4 regions of the Nonomuraea sp. NPDC003709 genome follow, and region 4 is predicted to be linked to each of the others. Evidence: riboswitches for the same ligand, from Rfam matches in the RefSeq annotation. Region 4 holds a riboswitch; each other region holds the start of a gene.
The links. A riboswitch is a leader RNA that binds a small molecule or an ion and turns the genes downstream of it on or off. The one in region 4 is predicted to bind cyclic di-AMP.
Positions count from the first base shown of each region.

Region 1: linked by a shared signal. The riboswitch ahead of ABZX61_RS11330 (C40 family peptidase) and the one ahead of ABZX61_RS31960 (GH25 family lysozyme) in region 4 are both predicted to bind cyclic di-AMP.
Region 2: linked by a shared signal. The riboswitch ahead of ABZX61_RS55810 (C40 family peptidase) and the one ahead of ABZX61_RS31960 (GH25 family lysozyme) in region 4 are both predicted to bind cyclic di-AMP.
Region 3: linked by a shared signal. The riboswitch ahead of ABZX61_RS07360 (CHAP domain-containing protein) and the one ahead of ABZX61_RS31960 (GH25 family lysozyme) in region 4 are both predicted to bind cyclic di-AMP.

Region 1 covers NZ_JBEXMW010000003.1:569,999-574,317, forward strand. Annotated here, with positions in the region: gene ABZX61_RS11325 (LuxR C-terminal-related transcriptional regulator) at 429-641, shown strand; gene ABZX61_RS11330 (C40 family peptidase) at 668-1,708, opposite strand; cyclic di-AMP (ydaO/yuaA leader) riboswitch at 1,714-1,863, opposite strand; gene ABZX61_RS11335 (amino-acid N-acetyltransferase) at 2,140-2,709, shown strand; gene ABZX61_RS11340 (RDD family protein) at 2,795-4,183, shown strand; gene ABZX61_RS11345 (RDD family protein) at 4,294-4,319, shown strand, end outside.
Region 2 covers NZ_JBEXMW010000031.1:32,990-37,308, forward strand. Annotated here, with positions in the region: gene ABZX61_RS55795 (ATP-binding cassette domain-containing protein) at 1-81, opposite strand, end outside; gene ABZX61_RS55800 (sugar ABC transporter substrate-binding protein) at 82-1,185, opposite strand; gene ABZX61_RS55805 (ROK family transcriptional regulator) at 1,286-2,452, shown strand; gene ABZX61_RS55810 (C40 family peptidase) at 2,485-3,015, opposite strand; cyclic di-AMP (ydaO/yuaA leader) riboswitch at 3,064-3,207, opposite strand; gene ABZX61_RS55815 (3-isopropylmalate dehydrogenase) at 3,309-4,319, shown strand, end outside.
Region 3 covers NZ_JBEXMW010000002.1:616,269-620,587, forward strand. Annotated here, with positions in the region: gene ABZX61_RS07350 (alpha/beta hydrolase) at 1-462, shown strand, start outside; gene ABZX61_RS07355 (YoaK family protein) at 428-1,174, opposite strand; gene ABZX61_RS07360 (CHAP domain-containing protein) at 1,456-2,142, opposite strand; cyclic di-AMP (ydaO/yuaA leader) riboswitch at 2,156-2,293, opposite strand; gene ABZX61_RS07365 (Gfo/Idh/MocA family oxidoreductase) at 2,411-3,364, opposite strand; gene ABZX61_RS07370 (aldo/keto reductase) at 3,384-4,205, opposite strand; gene ABZX61_RS07375 (hypothetical protein) at 4,303-4,319, shown strand, end outside.
Region 4 covers NZ_JBEXMW010000011.1:274,140-278,458, forward strand. Annotated here, with positions in the region: gene ABZX61_RS31950 (metal-sensitive transcriptional regulator) at 1-223, shown strand, start outside; gene ABZX61_RS31955 (MBL fold metallo-hydrolase) at 306-1,721, shown strand; cyclic di-AMP (ydaO/yuaA leader) riboswitch at 2,188-2,332, shown strand; gene ABZX61_RS31960 (GH25 family lysozyme) at 2,344-3,111, shown strand; gene ABZX61_RS31965 (DUF4142 domain-containing protein) at 3,386-4,063, shown strand; gene ABZX61_RS31970 (MarR family transcriptional regulator) at 4,146-4,319, opposite strand, start outside.

The DNA of each region.
Region 1 (4,319 bases), on a different contig from region 4:
CCTGAACCCGCGGCGGCAATTGCCATAGCGGATTGATCCAATTGCCTTAATCGACTGCCTGACCTGGGTTGTCGGATCGTGTGGGAGCGCGGTACAAAGCGAGCGATTGGTGGCTTGCCGTGCGCCGGAAAGATCGCGTCACGGACGCGTGTCCCGCGATAACGCGGGTATCGATCATGCGGAATATCCATGGCGAACTGATCGAAAACCGGAACGCTGGTCAGGGCCATTCCGGAAGCCCCAATGTGATCACTCTACGTTCTGACATATCGCGAGTGCGTCATATATAGCGGATCATGTCAATAGCGCTCGTCAAGTGCGGCGATTGTCATGCTTGACGACCTTTCCACGATGCGTTTACCGTCTGCGAGGAGCGGCTTTGGCCCGTCTGTGAGGTCCAAGTTCTGCTGTTGGGGGGAGGGCTCCCGATGGATGTGCTCACTGAAGGCGTTGAGCTCAGCCATGCTGATTTGGCGCTGCTGGCGGAGTTGGCCAAGGGAGTCACGGTCGATCGGGTTGGGCGGCGGCTGGATATCAGCGGGCGCACGGTACGACGAAGATTGCGCGGCATCTGCGACCGCATAGGCGTGGCCACGGCGATCGAGGCCGTGGCCTGGGCAGCCCGCCGCCAGCTGATCTAGCCGCGGCGGACCGCCGGGGTGCGGGCTCAGTCGGCGATGCGCACCGCGCCGGCGAACGGCCGCCTCGCGATCGACGCGATCCGTACGACGTCACCCGTCTGCGGGGCGTGCACCATCATGCCGCCGCCGATGTAGATGCCCACGTGGTGCAGGTCGCTGTAGAAGAACACCAGGTCGCCCGGCCGGAGTTCCTCGCGCGAGACGTGCCGGCCGGCCGTCCACTGGTCGCCGGTGTAGTGCGGCAGCGAGATGCCCACCCGCTGGAACGCCGCCATGACGAGCCCGGAGCAGTCGTACGAGCCGGGGCCCTCGGCGCCCCAGACGTACGGCTTGAGCTGCTGCGTGAGCGCCCACCGCGCGGCCTCAGCGGCCTTCCCCGAGCCCGGGATCGGCAGGTTGACGCGCACGGCCCGCGTGCCGGGGCGCCCGGCCTCGCCCAGGGCCCGACTGAACAGGCTGCTCTCGACCTTCGTCACCAGCTTGGTGATCTTGTTGCGCTTGGCCTCGAGGTCCGTGACGAGCTTCTGGACCTCGTCGATGCGGGCCGTGGCGCTCTCCTTGGCGCGGGTGGCCGTGTCCATCGCCTTGGTGAGCTGGTTGATCTCCTCGCCCTGCTCGGTCTGCAGCGCGTACGAGGTCGCGGCGCGGTTGAGGAAGCCCTCGGGGTCGTCGGAGGTGGTGAAGGCGAGGGTCTTCAGGCCGCCCGTGATGTAGGCGTTCTGGGCCAGCGCGACGGCTTTCGAGCGCTTGGCGGCGAGATCCGTCTCGCTGCTCGTCAGCGTCTTCTCCGCGGCCTCGGCGGCCTTCTTGGCGGTCTTGAGCTTCTCCCGCTGGCCGTTGTACTGCTCGGTCAGCGTCTCGATGTCGGTGTGCAGCTTCGTGGCCTGGTCGGCGAGCTCTTTCAGCGAGGGCTCGGGATCCGCGGACGCCGAACCGACGGGGATGGCGAACAGCAGCGCGGCGACTGTGAGACTCACCACACCGACGCGGCGTCGTCGCCGGGCCCGTTCCGGAGGGCGGGCGTGCTTGCCCGCCGACTTCCCCCCACCGCTGAGCGTGGGCTTCACCAACCAGCTCCTCTCGTCGACGCCTACCGGGTTAGCTGACGGGTTCGGGCCGGAGCAGCCCTACCGAAAGACTCGGATTCACCCCAGTGGTGGCGTAGGAGGTCGCCACCGGCGGTTCCCCGGCTTCTCTTGCGAGAATTGGGCGTGCATCCCGCGCGACACGCGGGAAACATTGTCGCTGGACACTAATGCACTCCGGGTTCGTGCTCAACCAGAACTGCCAAGTCTGTAGAGGTTTCACAACCGAAGGGTCACAAGGTGATCTCGTGGTCACCCGTGCGGAAGAGGCCCTACGCCCTATTTGTCCGCGCTTTCGGCGGGCGCGAGCTGGCCGCGCGGTCCCGTGCCGATCTGACCACGAGATGTAACAAGATGGGCCGAGACATGGGAGTTAGGGCTGAGCCGTAATGAGATCTGTACCCTGGAGAACCATGGAGCAGGTGGCCGAGCTGACAGTGCCCGAGACCGCGGTGGTGGTCCGGCGTGCCCGCACGCCCGACGTGCGCATGGTCAGACGCCTGGTGGACACCTACGCGGGGGCGGGGCCGCGGCTCCTGGAGAAGGCCACGGTGACGCTGTACGAGGACGTACAGGAGTTCTGGGTGGCCGAGCGAGACGGGCAGGTCGTCGGCTGCGGCGCGCTCCACGTGCTCTGGGAGGACCTCGCGGAGGTCCGCACGGTGGCGGTGGATCCCGAGTGCCGGGGGATGGGCGTCGGCCACCGGATCGTCTCCGCGCTGATCCAGCAGGCTAAGGATTTGGGTCTGCGACGTGTATTCTGTCTTACTTTTGAGGTCGACTTCTTCGCGCGACTCGGGTTCCGCCCGATTCAGGGCACACCGGTCTCACCTGAGGTCTACGCCGAACTGCTGGCCTCGTACGACGAGGGTGTTGCCGAGTTTTTGGATCTTGAACACGTCAAGCCGAACACGCTGGGAAACACCCGCATGCTGCTCCACCTGACATCGGGTGACGTGGACCTTGACCAGATGGAAAGGTGATTGTTGATACCTATGTCGATACGTTGGGCAGCACAGGCATGTGTCCTGACACGTGCCACATGCGCACTCGAAGCGAGGTGACACGGTGAGCACCGGACAGCCGCCGTATCCACAGGACGAATCCGGAGACAACTCTGCGCCTCCCTATTACGGGCAGCAGAACCAGGGCCGCCACCCCGGCGAGCCCGACCCGGACGCGACTGTGATCGGCTACCGGGCGGACGACGCCTATGGGCAGCAGCCCCCGTACGGTCAGCAGGGCTATGGCCAGCAACAGCAGTACGGACAGCAACAGCAGTACGGTCAGCAGCAACCCCAGTACGGACAGCAGCAGCACGGCCAGCAACCCCAGTACGGCCAGCAGCAGCAGTCCCAGCCTGACTACGGCCAGCAGGCCCAGTCCCAGCAGGGCTACGGGCAGCAGGGCTACGGTCAGCAGCCGCAGTCCCAGGCGGACTACGGTCAGCAGCAGTACGGCCAGCAGGGCTACGGTCAGCAGCCGCAGTCGGGTCAGCAGGGCTATGGCCAGCAGTACGGCCAGCAGCAGCAGTCCCAGCCCGGCTACGGCCAGCAGGCCCAGTCCCAGCCGGGTTACGGGCAGCAGCCGCAGTCGGGTCAGCAGGGCTACGGCCAGCAGTACGGCCAGCAACCCCAGTCGCAGCCGGACTACGGTCAGCAGCAGTACGGCCAGCAGCCGCAGTCCCAGCCGGACTACGGTCAGCAGCAGTACGGTCAGCAGCCCCAGTCGCAGCCCGATTACGGCCAGCAGCAGTACGGCCAGCAGGGCTACGGCCAGCAGCAGCAGTCCCAGCCCGGCTACGCCCAGCAGGGCTACGGCGACCAGCAGTACGGCCAGCAGCAGTACGGGCAGCAGGGTTACGGGCAGGCGCAGCAGTACGGCCAGCCCGGCTACGGCCAGGCCTACGGCCAGCCCGGGCCCGTGGGCGTGCAGCCGCCCGGCGCGCCGGCACCGCTGGCGGAGTGGTGGCAGCGCCTGGTGGCGAGGCTCATCGATGGGGTCATCCTCTTCATCGTGAACCTGGTCATCGGTCTGATCATGGGCGTGCTGTTCCTGGCCACCTACTCTTCGCTGGACGGCAGCAGCGGCGGCATGTTCTCAGGTGTGGTCGTGACCATCCTGACGGCGCTCGTCGTGACCGCCCTGTGGGTCGCCTACGACTTCTTCCTCCTGAAGGCGAAGGGGCAGACCGTCGGCAAGATGGTCATGGGCATCAAGGTCGTCCCCGTGGGCCAAGGCATACCGCCGGGTGGCCTGCCGACCGACGTGGCGCTCAAGCGCGCCGGCGTGACGTGGGGCGGCTGGATCCTCAACGCTCTCCCTCTGGGCTTCATCGGCTCGCTGCTCGCCTACGCGGCCGTGGGCGTCAACGGCGCCTCCCAGCTCTGGGACAAGCCGCTGCAGCAGACGTTCGCGGACAAGTTCTCCAACACCGTGGTGGTGAAGATCAAGTAGTCCAAGCGTCAGGTAAAAGCAGGGGCCGGCTTCGCGTCGGCCCCTGTTTTGTGTGCACAGGCCGTACCAAAATGGGGAACCTGAGCCGCTGATGACGCGAGGTGGGGGTTATGGCCGGGTCGCCGCCGCGGGCGGA
Region 2 (4,319 bases), on a different contig from region 4:
GCCGGGGCGCAGGTCCAGGCGGGCCCCGTCGAGCGCCTGGACCGCCCCGTACCGTTTGGAGATGTCTGTCGCCGAGAGCATCTACTCGATGCCCTGCTTCTCGCAGGCGGCCTTGACCTCGCCCGTGCAGAGCTGGGCGGCGGTGTAGAAGCCGTCCTTCACGATCGTGTCCTTGACCTTGTCGGCCGTGACGGGGATGGGGTCGAGGAGGAACGCCGGGATGTCGGCCGTGCCGTTGTTGACCTTGGCGGGCGCGGTGGGCTGCTCGCCCTTGGCGACGGCGACGGCGAGCTCGGCGGACTTCTCCGCCTCCGCCCTGATGTCCAGATATATGGTCATGTACTGCTCGCCGGTGAGGATGCGCTGGACGGCGGCCAGCTCGGCGTCCTGGCCGGTGATCGGCGGGAGCTGCTTGTAGCCCGCGCGTTTCATGGCCGCGATCGCGCCGCCCGCCATGCCGTCGTTCGCGGACAGCACGCCCGTGACGGTGTCCTTGCCCAGCGCGGTGATGGCCTGCTCCATCTCCTGCTGCGCCTTGTCGGGGCTCCAGTCCGGCGTGTCGAACTCCCTGCCGACCTTCACCTTCCCGTCCAGCACGCTCTTGGCGCCCTTCTTGTAGTCGGCCGAGCTGGGGTCGGTGGGGGAGCCGTGGATCATCACGATCTGGCCCTTCGCCGCCGTGCCCCTGGCGGTCATGGCGTCGAGCAGGGCCTGGCCCTGCATCTCGCCCACCCGTACGTTGTTGAACGAGACGTAGTACGCGTAGTCGATCCCCGAGATCAGCCGGTCGTAGGCGATGACCGGGACCTTCTTCTGCTTGGCCTGGTTCACCAGGGGAGCCACGGCGTTGGCGTCCACGGCGTCGAGCACGAGCACGTCGGCCTGCTGGGTGAGCGCGGCCTCGACCTGTTGCTGCTGCTTGGGGGCGTCCTGCTCGGCGTTGCTGTAGAGGATCTTGCAGTCGGGGCAGAGCGACTTGACCTTCGCCTCGAACAGCGGGCGGTCGAACGCCTCGTATCGGGTGGTCTTGGACTCGGGCAGGAACAGCGCGATCGTCTTGCCGCCCTGGTTCTGCGTGGTCGTGGTGGTGGCGCCGGTGCCGTTTCCGGTGCTGTTCCCGGCGTTTCCGCAGGCGGCGGCCAGGAGGACCGCCGCGACAGGGATTGATCGCCATGCTCGGTGCATCGCACTTCGTCCTTCCGGATGTGCCGCCCCTGTGCTTGGTAAGAAAGGTAATTTACTATCAGGCACGTTGGCTAGGCTCTGTTTCCTCAAGGAGGGTGAGATGCGGGGCGACCTGGGTAATCCGCGGATGCTGCGAGTGCTGAACGAGCGCCGCCTGCTCGACCATCTTCAGGAGCACGGCCCCGCCTCGCGCACCGACCTCGCCAAGATCACCGGCCTGTCGAAGCCCACGGTGTCCGCGGCCCTGGCCGGGCTGGAGGTGGACGGGCTCGTTCACCTCGTCGGCGAGGTCTCCGGCCGCCCGGGGCCGGTCACGTCCCTGTACGACGTCAACGCCGCCGCCACCCACGTCGCCGGCGTCGACATCGGGCGTGACTGGATCAGGGTCGCCGTCGCCGACCTGCGCGGGAAATTCGCCGGCCGGAGGGACGGGCGCAACACCGCCCTCACCTCCGCCGAACTGGCTCTCCTGGTCGGACAGCTGTGCCGGGCCGCCGCCTCCGAGGCCGTCGTCGACTGGCCCGACATCGCCTGCGCCGTCGTCGGCACGCCCGGCGTGTACGACCCGGAGCTCGGCCGCCTGGAGTTCGCCCCCAACCTGCCCGGCTCCGACCTGGCCGAGCGCCTGCGCGCCGAGATGGAGGTCGACCTCGTCATCGAGAACGACATCAACCTGGCCGCCGTCGGCGAGCACACGCACGGGGCGGGGCGCGGCAAGTCCAACTTCGCGCTGGTGTCCGTCGGCACCGGCGTCGGGATGGGCATCGTGATCAATGGTGAGCTGTACGTGGGCGCCCGGGGAGCGGCGGGGGAGGTCTCGTACCTGCCCGCGACCGAGGACCCGGCGCCGCCGGCCGGTGACGCCCTGGCCCACGGCGCCACGGAGGCGGTCGCCGCCGCGCCCGGAGTGGTCCGCGCGGCCCGCGCCGCCGGCCTGAGCCTGCGGACGGCCAAGAAGGTCTTCGCCGCGGCCGCCTCCGGCGACAGAGTGGCCCGCTCGGTGGTGGAGGCCGAGGGGCGCCGCATCGGCGGCCTGCTGGTTGCGGTGGCCGCCGTGCTGGATCCGGAGGTGATCGTGCTCAGCGGCGGCGTGGGCCGCAACCTGGACCTCCTGGGGGAGTCCATCGAGGCCCGCATCGCCGAGCTCGGCCCGCTGCGGCCGTCGGTGGTGGCCAGCACGCTGGGGGACAGCGGCGTCCTGCTGGGCGCGGTGGCCCGCGCCAGGGCCCGCGCCTGGGAGCTCATCTTCGACGCCCGCCTCCCCTGACCGTCGCGTGGGGAGGCGGACGCCGCGGCCTCCTACAGGGTGGCCGTGAGGGTGGTGGGCGTTTCGTCGCGCTGCTTCTGGAGCTTGGACCAGAGCCGTACGCCCTTGCGGTCGGGGCGGACGCCACCCACGAAGGAGTCTCTGCGCCAGGAGGTCAGGCGCTCTTCCTTGACCACGTCACCCGTGTGCGGCGAGTGGACCATGTAGCCGGGCCGGGAGATCATCCCGACATGCCCGAGGCCGTGGAAGAAGACCAGGTCGCCGGGTTCGAGGTCCTTCCAGGCGATCTTCTTGGTGAACGCGCCGTACTGTTCGGCGGCGGTGCGGGGGAGTTCGATTCCGGCGTGCTCGTACGCCCTGAGCATGAGCCCGGAGCAGTCGTATCCGCTCGGGCTGGCGCCGCCCCACACGTACGGGGTGCCGCGCTTGCTCATGGCGAACTTGATGGCGACCTTCCAGGCGGGCTTCGGAGCCTGTTTCTCCTGGATTTCCTTGATCTGGCCGCCGGTCAGGGTGGTGAGGTCGTCGATCTTGGCCGAGGCATGGGCTGGGGAGGCCAGCATGAGCCCGGCGGCGCCCGCCGCCAGGACAATGGCGATTCGAGACAGGGGTCTGTCCTTCCATAAGGCCGGCCGGGTTAGCTGACGGGCTCGGGCCTGGAAGTAGCCCTACGGCATGGGGGTGCCGACTCGCCCCAGGGGGAATGTGGGTCCCCGGCTCCACGCAACGGCGCGCGGATTAGGCTGGTCGGTGACTTTAACGAAACGGTCAAAGAACCGCAATACCGGACAAAGGGGGCGTCCGAAAGATGAGATGAAGTGTTCGTCAGCCGAGACGACGCGGTAAGGTACCGCCCATGGAGTCGCGTAACATCCGTCTGGCCGTCATCCCCGGCGATGGGATCGGCACCGAGGTCGTGGCCGAAGGGCTCAAGGTCCTGGAGGCAGTGGGCACGAAGATCGAGCCCACTCACTACGACCTGGGAGCCGCACGCTATCACCGTACCGGCGAGACGCTGCCCGACGCCGTGCTCGAAGAGCTGCGCGGCTACGACGCGATCCTGCTCGGCGCCGTGGGCGACCCCAGCGTGCCGCCGGGCATCCTCGAGCGCGATCTGCTGCTGCGGCTCCGCTTCGAGTTCGACCACTACGTCAACCTGCGCCCGGTCAAGCTGTTCCCCGGCGTGGAGACCCCGCTGGCCGACACGCCGCCGGAGAACATCGACATGATCGTCGTCCGCGAGGGCACCGAGGGCCTCTACGCGGGCACCGGTGGCGCCATGCGGCGCGGCACCCCGCACGAGATCGCCACTCAGGAGTCGCTCAACACCGCCTACGGTGTCGAGCGCGTGGTGCGCTACGCGTTCGAGAAGGCCGTCACGCGGCCGCGCAAGAAGCTGACGCTCGTCCACAAGACCAACGTCCTCACCTTCGCCGGTGACCTGTGGCAGCGCACGGTCAACCGCCTGGCAGCGGAATACCCCGACGTCACGACCGACTACTGCCACATCGACGCGGCCTCGATGTTCTTCGTGAGCCAGCCGGAGCGGTTCGACGTGGTCGTCACCGACAACCTGTTCGGCGACATCATCACCGACCTGGGCGCCGCCATCGCGGGCGGCATCGGCCTGGCCGCCAGCGGCAACATCAACCCCGAGCGGTCCGCGCCGAGCATGTTCGAGCCGGTGCACGGCAGCGCCCCGGACATCGCCGGCCAGGGCAAGGCCGACCCCACCGCGACCATCCTGTCCGTCGCCATGCTCCTCGACCACCTCGGCCTGCACGCCGAGGCGGCCAAGGTCGAGCAGGCGGTCGCCGATGACATCCTCGAGCGGCTGGCCGGCTGGGCGGGTCGCACCACCCACGAG
Region 3 (4,319 bases), on a different contig from region 4:
CTGGCGCTGGTCAACTCGGTCACATACGACTCCTGGCCGGTACCCGGCGTGGCCCGTTACCGGGATCCGGCCGTGGTGGCGGCCACGACCGTGGAGGAACTGCTGGCCGCCCGCCGCAAGGCGGTCACCACCGCGCTCGCCCGGCCGGCCACCGAGGCGGAGCTGGCCGATTACCTTGATCCGTGGAACGACCCGCGGGTGGGCCGGTCGTGGATGGCGCTGGCGGGCGCGGCCGACAGCCGTTACACGCTGGACCTGGTGCCCGCACTCAAGGCCGATGGGACGCCGAAGCTGCTGGTGTGGGGGGAGGACGACACGTTCCAGGAGGTCCGGTACGCCGAGCGCTTCGCCGCCGAGGTGCCGGACACGACGCTGGTGCGCGTTCCCGGGGCGGGGCACATCCCGATGGAGAACGATCCGGCCGGGGTCACCCGGGCGCTGGCGGAGTTCTTTCTCGGCTGAGACCACCGCGGGCGACGAGGGCGACGGTGGTGAGCAGGGCCAGGGCGGCCGCCAGGGCGGGTGCGGGGCCGGTCGTGAGGTGGAGGAGGGCGCCGGTCAGGGCGCCGAGGAACATCGCGGCGATGGAGGCGGATCGACGCAGGGCGGCCCGGCCCGGCGTGTCGGCGGCCAGGCTCGTGAGGGTCGTGGTGAGGACGTTGGTGACCAGGTCGGGTACGCCGAGCGCGCGTACGGACGCGTTCTGCAGGCCCATGCCGCAGGCGAGCAGCACGATGAGGGCCGCCTGGGACCAGGTCGTGCGGTGTCCGGCCGTGAGGGCGACGGTGAGGGCGGCGGCGACGAGGAGCGCGTGTACGGCGGTGGCGGCAACAAACGCCCGTCGCGGGTTCGCGGTCCGCCTGATCGCCCGGCCAGCGCTCCAGGCGCCGGCTCCGAAGGCGACGAGGGCCGCCGGGGAGGCCCATCTGGACATCTCGGCCTCCCCGGCCAGGGCGAAGCTGAGGAAGACGATGTTGCCGGTCATGTTGGCGACGAAGACGCGGCCCAGGCCGAGGAAGCTGACGGCGTCGACGAGGCCGGTGACGAAGGCCAGGAGGATCAGCAGGGCGGGCAGGACGCCGTGCGGGTTGGCGCCGCGCGGGAAGAGCCCGTCGGCGACCCGTCGCAGCCCACTCCGCACCAGCCTTCCGGGGCGTCTGCGCGCGGCTGGCATGGTGGGCGGCTCCTTGGCGAGGTCGCGGGCGGTTCGCCTGGGGTCTTCCCCGGTGACGGGCCGCCGCACTCGCGGGGGTGAAACGCGACGGCCGAACGGCACCGATCGCCGGGTTCCGCTCGGCACCCCGCCGCGCTCGCGGGGGTGAAACGCGACGAGCGCGCGTCCCGTTGCGGGACGCGCGCTCGTTCGGCGCCGGGGGAAGGCCGGCCAGGAGGTGCCTGGGGGAGTCCGGTCAGTAGGCGCCTGGGGGAAGTCCAGCCTGGAGGGGGACGGCCCGGTCAGGAACGGTACTGGGGGTAGCCGTAGCCGACGACCTGGGACTTGGGACGGACGCGCTCCTCGACCTTGCCGTTGCCGGTGTTGCCCTCGACGGTCGAGATGGTGCCGTCGCCGTTGTCCTTCTCGACGAACCCGACGTGCTTGATGTCGTCGAGGTTCTTGCTGCCGCTCCACGAGAAGTACACGATGGCGCCGGGCTTGGCCTCGGTGCCGAAGCGGTGGTTGGCCTGGAACCACTTGGCGTGGGCGACGGTCCAGGCGTCCCAGCCGATCTGCGAGCGGGCGCCGGTCTGCTCGCCCACCCAGGAGACGAACATCGCGCACCAGGCGGCGTTCAGGTAGTCGGCGCGGCTGCCGCCGTCACGGGCGATGGTCTCCGCGGCGCGCTGCGAGTTGGCGTACCAGCGCTGGAACTTGGTGCCGCCGCCGGCCGCGTTCTCGGTGATGCCGACCTGGGACTTGGCGAGGGCCAGGACCTCGCCGGCGGTGGCGCTGACCTTGGCCTCGCGCGAGCGCTCGGCGTGGTCGGCGACGGTGGCGGTGCCGGCGACGGTGTCGATCGGCTGCTTGTCCGCTGCGGTGGCGCTGGTCATGTGGGCGCCGAACGCGGTCCCGAGGATGGTGGCGCCGAGAAGGGCGCGGGCGATGTTGGTCTTCGCAGCAGAGGTAAAGCGGATGTTGGCCATCGAGGGGGTTTACTCCTTGCTTCCATGCCGCTTACCGGGTTAGCTGACGGGTTCGGACGTGGAAGCTGCCCTACGGCACCGAAGTGCCGATTCACCCCAAAGGACGTGGGTCCCCGGTTCCGCCCGAGGGCGGATTCAGCGGTCACAGGACGTTCCTGTGATGTGTCTTGCGATGGTCGGACAAGTCCGGACAAACCGGACGTATGTCTCAAGAATGCCTCAAACGTAATGCATAAGGCAAGAGCGTTACAAATCGATAAAGGCCCAGCTAGGCGACCTGCCTGCGAGCCTCGGCCAGAAGCCCCATCATGGCAAGGGATTCGTCGAGCGGCATGATCGAACTTTCGGTCCTGCCTTCGGCCGTCGCGGCCCGGACCTCGCGGAGCTCCCCGGCGTACCCGTTGTCGGCCGGATCGAGGATGTACTCCTCCGGCTCCATGGAGGGCCCGGAGAGCAGAATCCGCGGCGTAGCCCAGAACGGTGCCTGGAGGTCCGCCCGCATCTGAGTCCCTACAACACTGGCATGGTTCGGGTAATTCCCGAGCAACGAAGTCTCCACGAGAGCCTTCCTGCCACCGGGGTAGAGCAGCACGCCGCCGGCCTCCGCGTCGACGCCGTTGGGCGCCAGACTGCCGGTGATCCGCAGGTCGGAGGGCATGCCGAGGATCAGCTGGGCCAGCCCGAACGGGTAGATCCCCAGGTCCAGGAGCGCCCCGCCACCGAGCTCCGGCGCCCACAGCCGGTGCTCCGGGTCGTAGGGCTTGGCGAAGCCGAAGGAGGCGTGCACCGAGCGGAGGTCGCCGAAGCGCTCGTCGGCCGCGATCTTCTGGACGAGCGGGTTGAACCGCATCCACATCGCTTCCATCAGGAACACGCCCGCCTCGCGCGCCAGGCGTACCATCTTCTCCGCGTCGTCCACGGTGGCGGCCAGCGGCTTCTCGCACAGCACGGCCTTGCCCGCGGCGATGGCGACCTCGGCCACCTCCAGGTGCTGGGCGTGCGGCGTCGCCACGTAGATCGCGTCCACGGCCGGGTCGGCGCAGAGCCGCTCATAGGAGTCGTACGCGGACTCCGCCCCCAGCGTGGCGGCCAGTGCCTGCGCCCGCCCCAGGTTCCTCGATCCGACGGCGGCCACCCGCATGCCCGGTTCGGCCGCGATGGCCGCCCCGACGGTCCGCGCAATATTCCCTGTCGCCGCTATGCCCCACGCAAATTCCCGCACGCGGGAGATCGTAGACGAGTCAGGTCATGTTGAACGTGTCGGGGTCGGGTCCGATCCGCTGGCCCCTGTTCATCGCGCCGATGGCGGCCATGTCCTCGGCGTCGAGGATGAAGTCGAAGACGCCGATGTTCTCGGCGATGCGCGCCGGGGTGACCGACTTGGGGATCGCGACGTGGCCCAGCTGCAGGTGCCAGCGGAGCACGATCTGCGCGGGCGTCTTGCCGCACTTGTCCGACAGCTTGGCCAGCGCGGGGTCGTTCAGCAGGCCCTGGCCCTGGCCGAGCGGGCTCCACGCCTCGGTGAGGATGCCGTTGGCCTCGTGGAAGGCGCGCAGCTCGCGCTGCTGGAGATACGGGTGCAGCTCGATCTGGTTGATGGAGGGCACGAGGTCGGTCTCGTTCATGAGGCGGGTGAGGTGGGCGATGCTGAAGTTGGAGGTGCCGATGGCCTTGGCGCGCCCGTCACGGTAGATCTTCTCGATCGCCTTCCACGCCTGCACGTACTTGTCCTGCTGCGGCACCGGCCAGTGGATGAGGAAAAGGTCGATGTAGTCGAGGCCGAGCCGGGCCAGGGACTCGTCGAAGGCCGCCTCCGCGCGGCCGTGGTTGGCGTTCCACAGCTTGGTGGTCACGAACAGCTTCCGGCGCGGCAGCTCACTTTCGCGTACGGCCTGCCCCACGCCTTCCTCGTTGTCGTACGCGGCGGCGGTGTCCACGTGCCGGTAACCGGCCTTGAGCGCGGTCGTGACGGCCTGCGCGGCCTCGTCGGCGGGGACCTGCCAGACGCCGTAGCCGAGCTGCGGGATCTGCACGCCGTCGGTGTTGAGCATGAGCGAGTTCATACTCTCCATTGTTCACGTCGCGTTTCTGGTGGCTTAAGGCGGCGGGGCTAGCTTGAAGCGGTCGTGAACGGGCCATCACCCGGCTGGGAGGACAGGAGTGGTCGAACAGGCGTC
Region 4 (4,319 bases):
GCGGGCCCACGGCCAGCTCGGCGGGGTGATCGCGATGATCGAGAACGCCGAGGACTGCGAGAAGGTGCTGACGCAGCTGGCTGCGGTGTCGAAGGCGTTGGACCGGGCCGGATTCAAGATTATCTCGACCGGGTTGCAGCAGTGCCAGGTGGCGCGCGAGCAGGGCGAGGAGCCACCGATCAGCGTTGAGCGGCTGGAGAAGCTGTTCCTCGCTCTTTCGTGACCGTGTGATCGGGCGAGCCGGGGCACCCATATGTTCTCTTGATACCCCCGGGGGTATTTGACGATCGAAAGGAGACAAGGAGATGACGATCCAGATCGAGGTGATCGAGACCTCTTCCCTGGGGGACCGCAGTTATCTCGCCCATGACGGGCGCGTCGCGGTAGTGGTCGATCCGCAGCGCGACATCGACCACGTCCTCGCCCTGACCGGTCGCCTGGGGGTGCGGATCACCCACGTGGTGGAGACCCATCTGCACAACGACTACGTCTCCGGCGGTCTGGCGCTGGCACGGGTGAGCGGGGCGGCGTACCTGGTGGGCGGGGCCGAGGAGGTCGGCTTCGACCGTGTGCCGGTGCACGACGGAGATCGGATCGCCGTCTCCGAGCGGATGTGGCTGGACGTGGTGACCACGCCGGGACACACCTTCCACCACCTGTCCTACGTGCTGGCCGGTCCGGGAGGGCCGGAGGGGGTGTTCACCGGAGGATCGCTGTTGTTCGGCGGCACCGGGCGTACCGACCTGCTGGGCGCCGAGCATGCCCGCACCCTGGCCCGCCACCAGCACGCCTCCGCGCGGCGGCTGTCCGGCCTGCTGCCCGACGGCGCGCGGCTCTGGCCGACGCACGGGTTCGGCAGCTTCTGCGCGGTCACGCAGTCCGGCGCGTCCGCCTCGACCATCGGCCGGGAGAAGGACGTCAACCCGGTGCTGCGGATGGAGGCCGACGACTTCGTCACCCACATCCTGGAAGGGCTGGACGCCTACCCCGCCTATTACGCCCACATGGGCGCGCGCAACGCCGCCGGCGCGGAGCCGATCGACCTGACCCCGGCGCGGCCGGCCGACAGCGCTGAGCTGCTGGCTCGCCTGCGGGCGGGCGAATGGGTGGTGGACCTGCGCTCACGCAAGGCGTTCGCGGACCGGCACCTGGCCGGCACGCTCAGCTTCGGCCTGGACGGGCCGATGGCGACCTGGCTGGGCTGGCTGGCCCCGTGGGACATGCCGCTCACGCTGCTCGGCGAGTCGGCCGAACAGGTCGCCGCCGCCCAGCGCGAACTGGCCCGCATCGGCATAGACCGCCCGGCCGCCGCCTCGACCGGCACCGTCGAACAGTGGGCCGGACACGACCCGGGCCTGATCGCCGAGCTGACCACCGCGACCTTCGCCGACCTGGCCGCCGCCCGCGCGAGCGAACCGGCCATCTCCCGCGCGGGGGAACCGGTCGGCGGCCCGACCGTCCTGGACGTGCGGATGGGCAACGAATGGCGGGCCGGTCACGTGGCCGGCGCCGTGCACATCCCGCTGCCGGAGCTGCCGGAGCGCCTGGCCGAGGTGCCGGCGGGAACGGTGTGGGTGCACTGCGGCACCGGCTACCGGGCCGCGGCGGCCGCGAGCCTGCTGGCCCGCAGCGGCCGTCAGGTGGTCCACATCGACGACGCCTACTCCCGGGCCGCCGACGCCGGCCTGCCCATCACCACCCCCGACGAGACCCCCTCTTGACCACCCTCGGCCCCGGCGACACCGGGACGCCTGCCCGGATCCGGTGACCCGCCGGGGCCGATCGACGTGCGGACTCCCGGAGAGTTGGAGTCCGCCCGCCTGCCCGGCTCCCGCGTGCCCGACGGCGCCGCGGACGTCAAAGGACAGGGCTGGAGTCACGATTACCCGCAGAACGGCGTTTGGTCACAATGGCAACGCATGAATGGTCTGTCCCACCCGTGCCGAGATCATAAAGGCCCGCAAGCGACCCCCCCGATTTTTTGCCAAGCACCAGAATCCCTACAGGCACGGCATTTCAGCGCCGCCCAGTCGCCGACACCCGCGAATCAGATTTGCACTACTTGCACCATCTATGGATATATGTCTATCTTTTGCCTAGTTGCGGCACGGATGTGGCGCCCTTTCGCCGCATCGTTGCCGCTTCGTTGACCGGACCGCGCGCTGCCCGAAGAAGCCCTTCGGGGACAGCGTCCGGCCGCCGAATCCGCACCTCGCGGAACCGGGGACCCACGTTCTTGGGGTGAATCGGACGCCAGCCCAGGCTGCGCCATGTAGGGCACTTCCAGGCCCGAACCCGTCAGCTAACCCGGTAGGCGGTATGGAAGCAAGGAGTCAATGCCTCATGTCCAAGCCCCGGCTTGCCACCATCGCCTGCATCCTCAAGAATCACCGCGATCTCCTCACCAAATACCTCAGCTTCGCCGTCGCCGTCGCGATCCTCGCCGCAACCGCCGCCATCACCACCTTCGCATTCGCATCGCCCACCGAGCAGAGCCCGGCGCAGGCGACTCGCCATGGAGCCGGACCCCTCATCTACGGCCTGGACATCTCCAATTACGAGCCCCTGTACGACTGGAATGCCAGCCCGGCCAAGTTCGGCATCATCAAAGCCACAGAAGGCACGTCCTTCCGCGACGCCTCATTCGCCAGGCACTGGCGCGAGCTGGGCAAGAAGGGCATCGTGCGCGGGGCGTACCACTACGGCCATCCCCGCAACAATCCCATCGCGGAGGCCGAGCACTTCCTGTCCGTGGTGAACTCGCAGCCCGCCAAGGCCGGCGACCTGCTGGTCCTTGACCTGGAGACCGCGAACGGCAGATCCGTCGCCGAGGTCAACGCCTGGGCCAAGACGTGGCTGTCGTACGTGAAGGACCAGACGGGGATCACCCCGATGTTCTACAGCGGCTGGAACTTCGCCAACAAGTACGGCAAGGGCCTGTCCGAGTACCCGCTGTGGGTCGCCCACTACAGCAAGGCCAAGGGGGCCATCACCCCGCCCGCCGACTGGAAGTCCTGGGCCATCCACCAGTACTCCGAGTCCCCTGTCGACCAGAACGTCTCCGCGCTGACCGCCGACCAGTTGCGCGGCCTGGGCCGCCCCACGGCCTGAGCCCACCCGGCGGGTCCGCACCGCGATCGGGTTGCTCCCAGGTGAACGCCGCCCCGCGTGCTCCTCTCGGCCCGGAGGAGCACGCGGTGGACGCCGGTCACGGATGGCACCGGTGAAGGCCGCCTCGGACAACGGCTCAGCGGACCCCGGCAGTCTTGCCCAATGCAAATCTTGCACAATGCCATGAACACTCCCGCACCCTCCCGCGTATCCCTCAGTGACCGGCGCCACTCACGAAGGCCGCGTCCAAGGGACCGGAAGGGGATGACGGCGTATGCGACTCCTCGACAGCCGTCGCGCTCTCATCAGTTGCGGCATTGCCGCCCTCTGCACTCTGACCGCCTGCGCCGGCTACACGCCGACGCCCGTCTCTGACACCGCCGGCCTGAGCACCGAGCCGACCGCCGTCGAGACAGGACCGACCGACGCACCCACCGTCCAACCCGTGGAGGACGAGCCGGAGGCCCGCACCCGGCAGACCAAGTGGGGACCGCTGTCCGAGGCCGACCAGGAGCTCATCAAGAAGGTCCGGCTCGCCAGCCTGTGGGAGATGCCCATGGCCCAGGACGCGATACAGCGCGCCAACAGCGCCCGCGTCCGCCAGGTCAGCAAGGAGATCGCGGCTCAGCACGACATGCTCGACGGGCAGGTTCGCGACGTGGCCGCCAAGCTGAAGGTCAAACTGCCGGTGAAGCCCACGCCTCAGCAGCAGGACTGGATGACAGATATTTCCGGCAGGTCCGGATCCGCCTATGACAAGACGTACGTCAAATGGCTGCGGCTGGCGCACGGACAGATCTTCACCCTGATCGGCACGGTACGCGGCACCACGCAGAACACCCTGGTCCGGCGCTTCTCCGAACAGGCCAACGCCGCGGTGCTCAACCACCAGCGCCTCCTGGAGAGCACCGGCCTGACCACACCCGAGAGCTTCCCCACCCCGTCCATCTGACGGCCGAGGAGGGAGCCCGCACGGCTTCCGGCCGCCGCGAGGTGCCGGCATTTGGTCGGCGGCTCAGCGCCGCGTGAGCGATTCAGACAGCGGACCAGCCCAGCGGGTTCGGCACGTTCAGAGGTGGCTCGCCGCCCGCCTCGTTGAAGGCGTTCATGGCCGAGATGAGCGCCCGGCGCTGCCTGGCCGACATCCGCGCCACGATCGCGCCGATCTCCTCCCTGCGGCGCGCGGTCACCTCGTCCACGATGCGGCG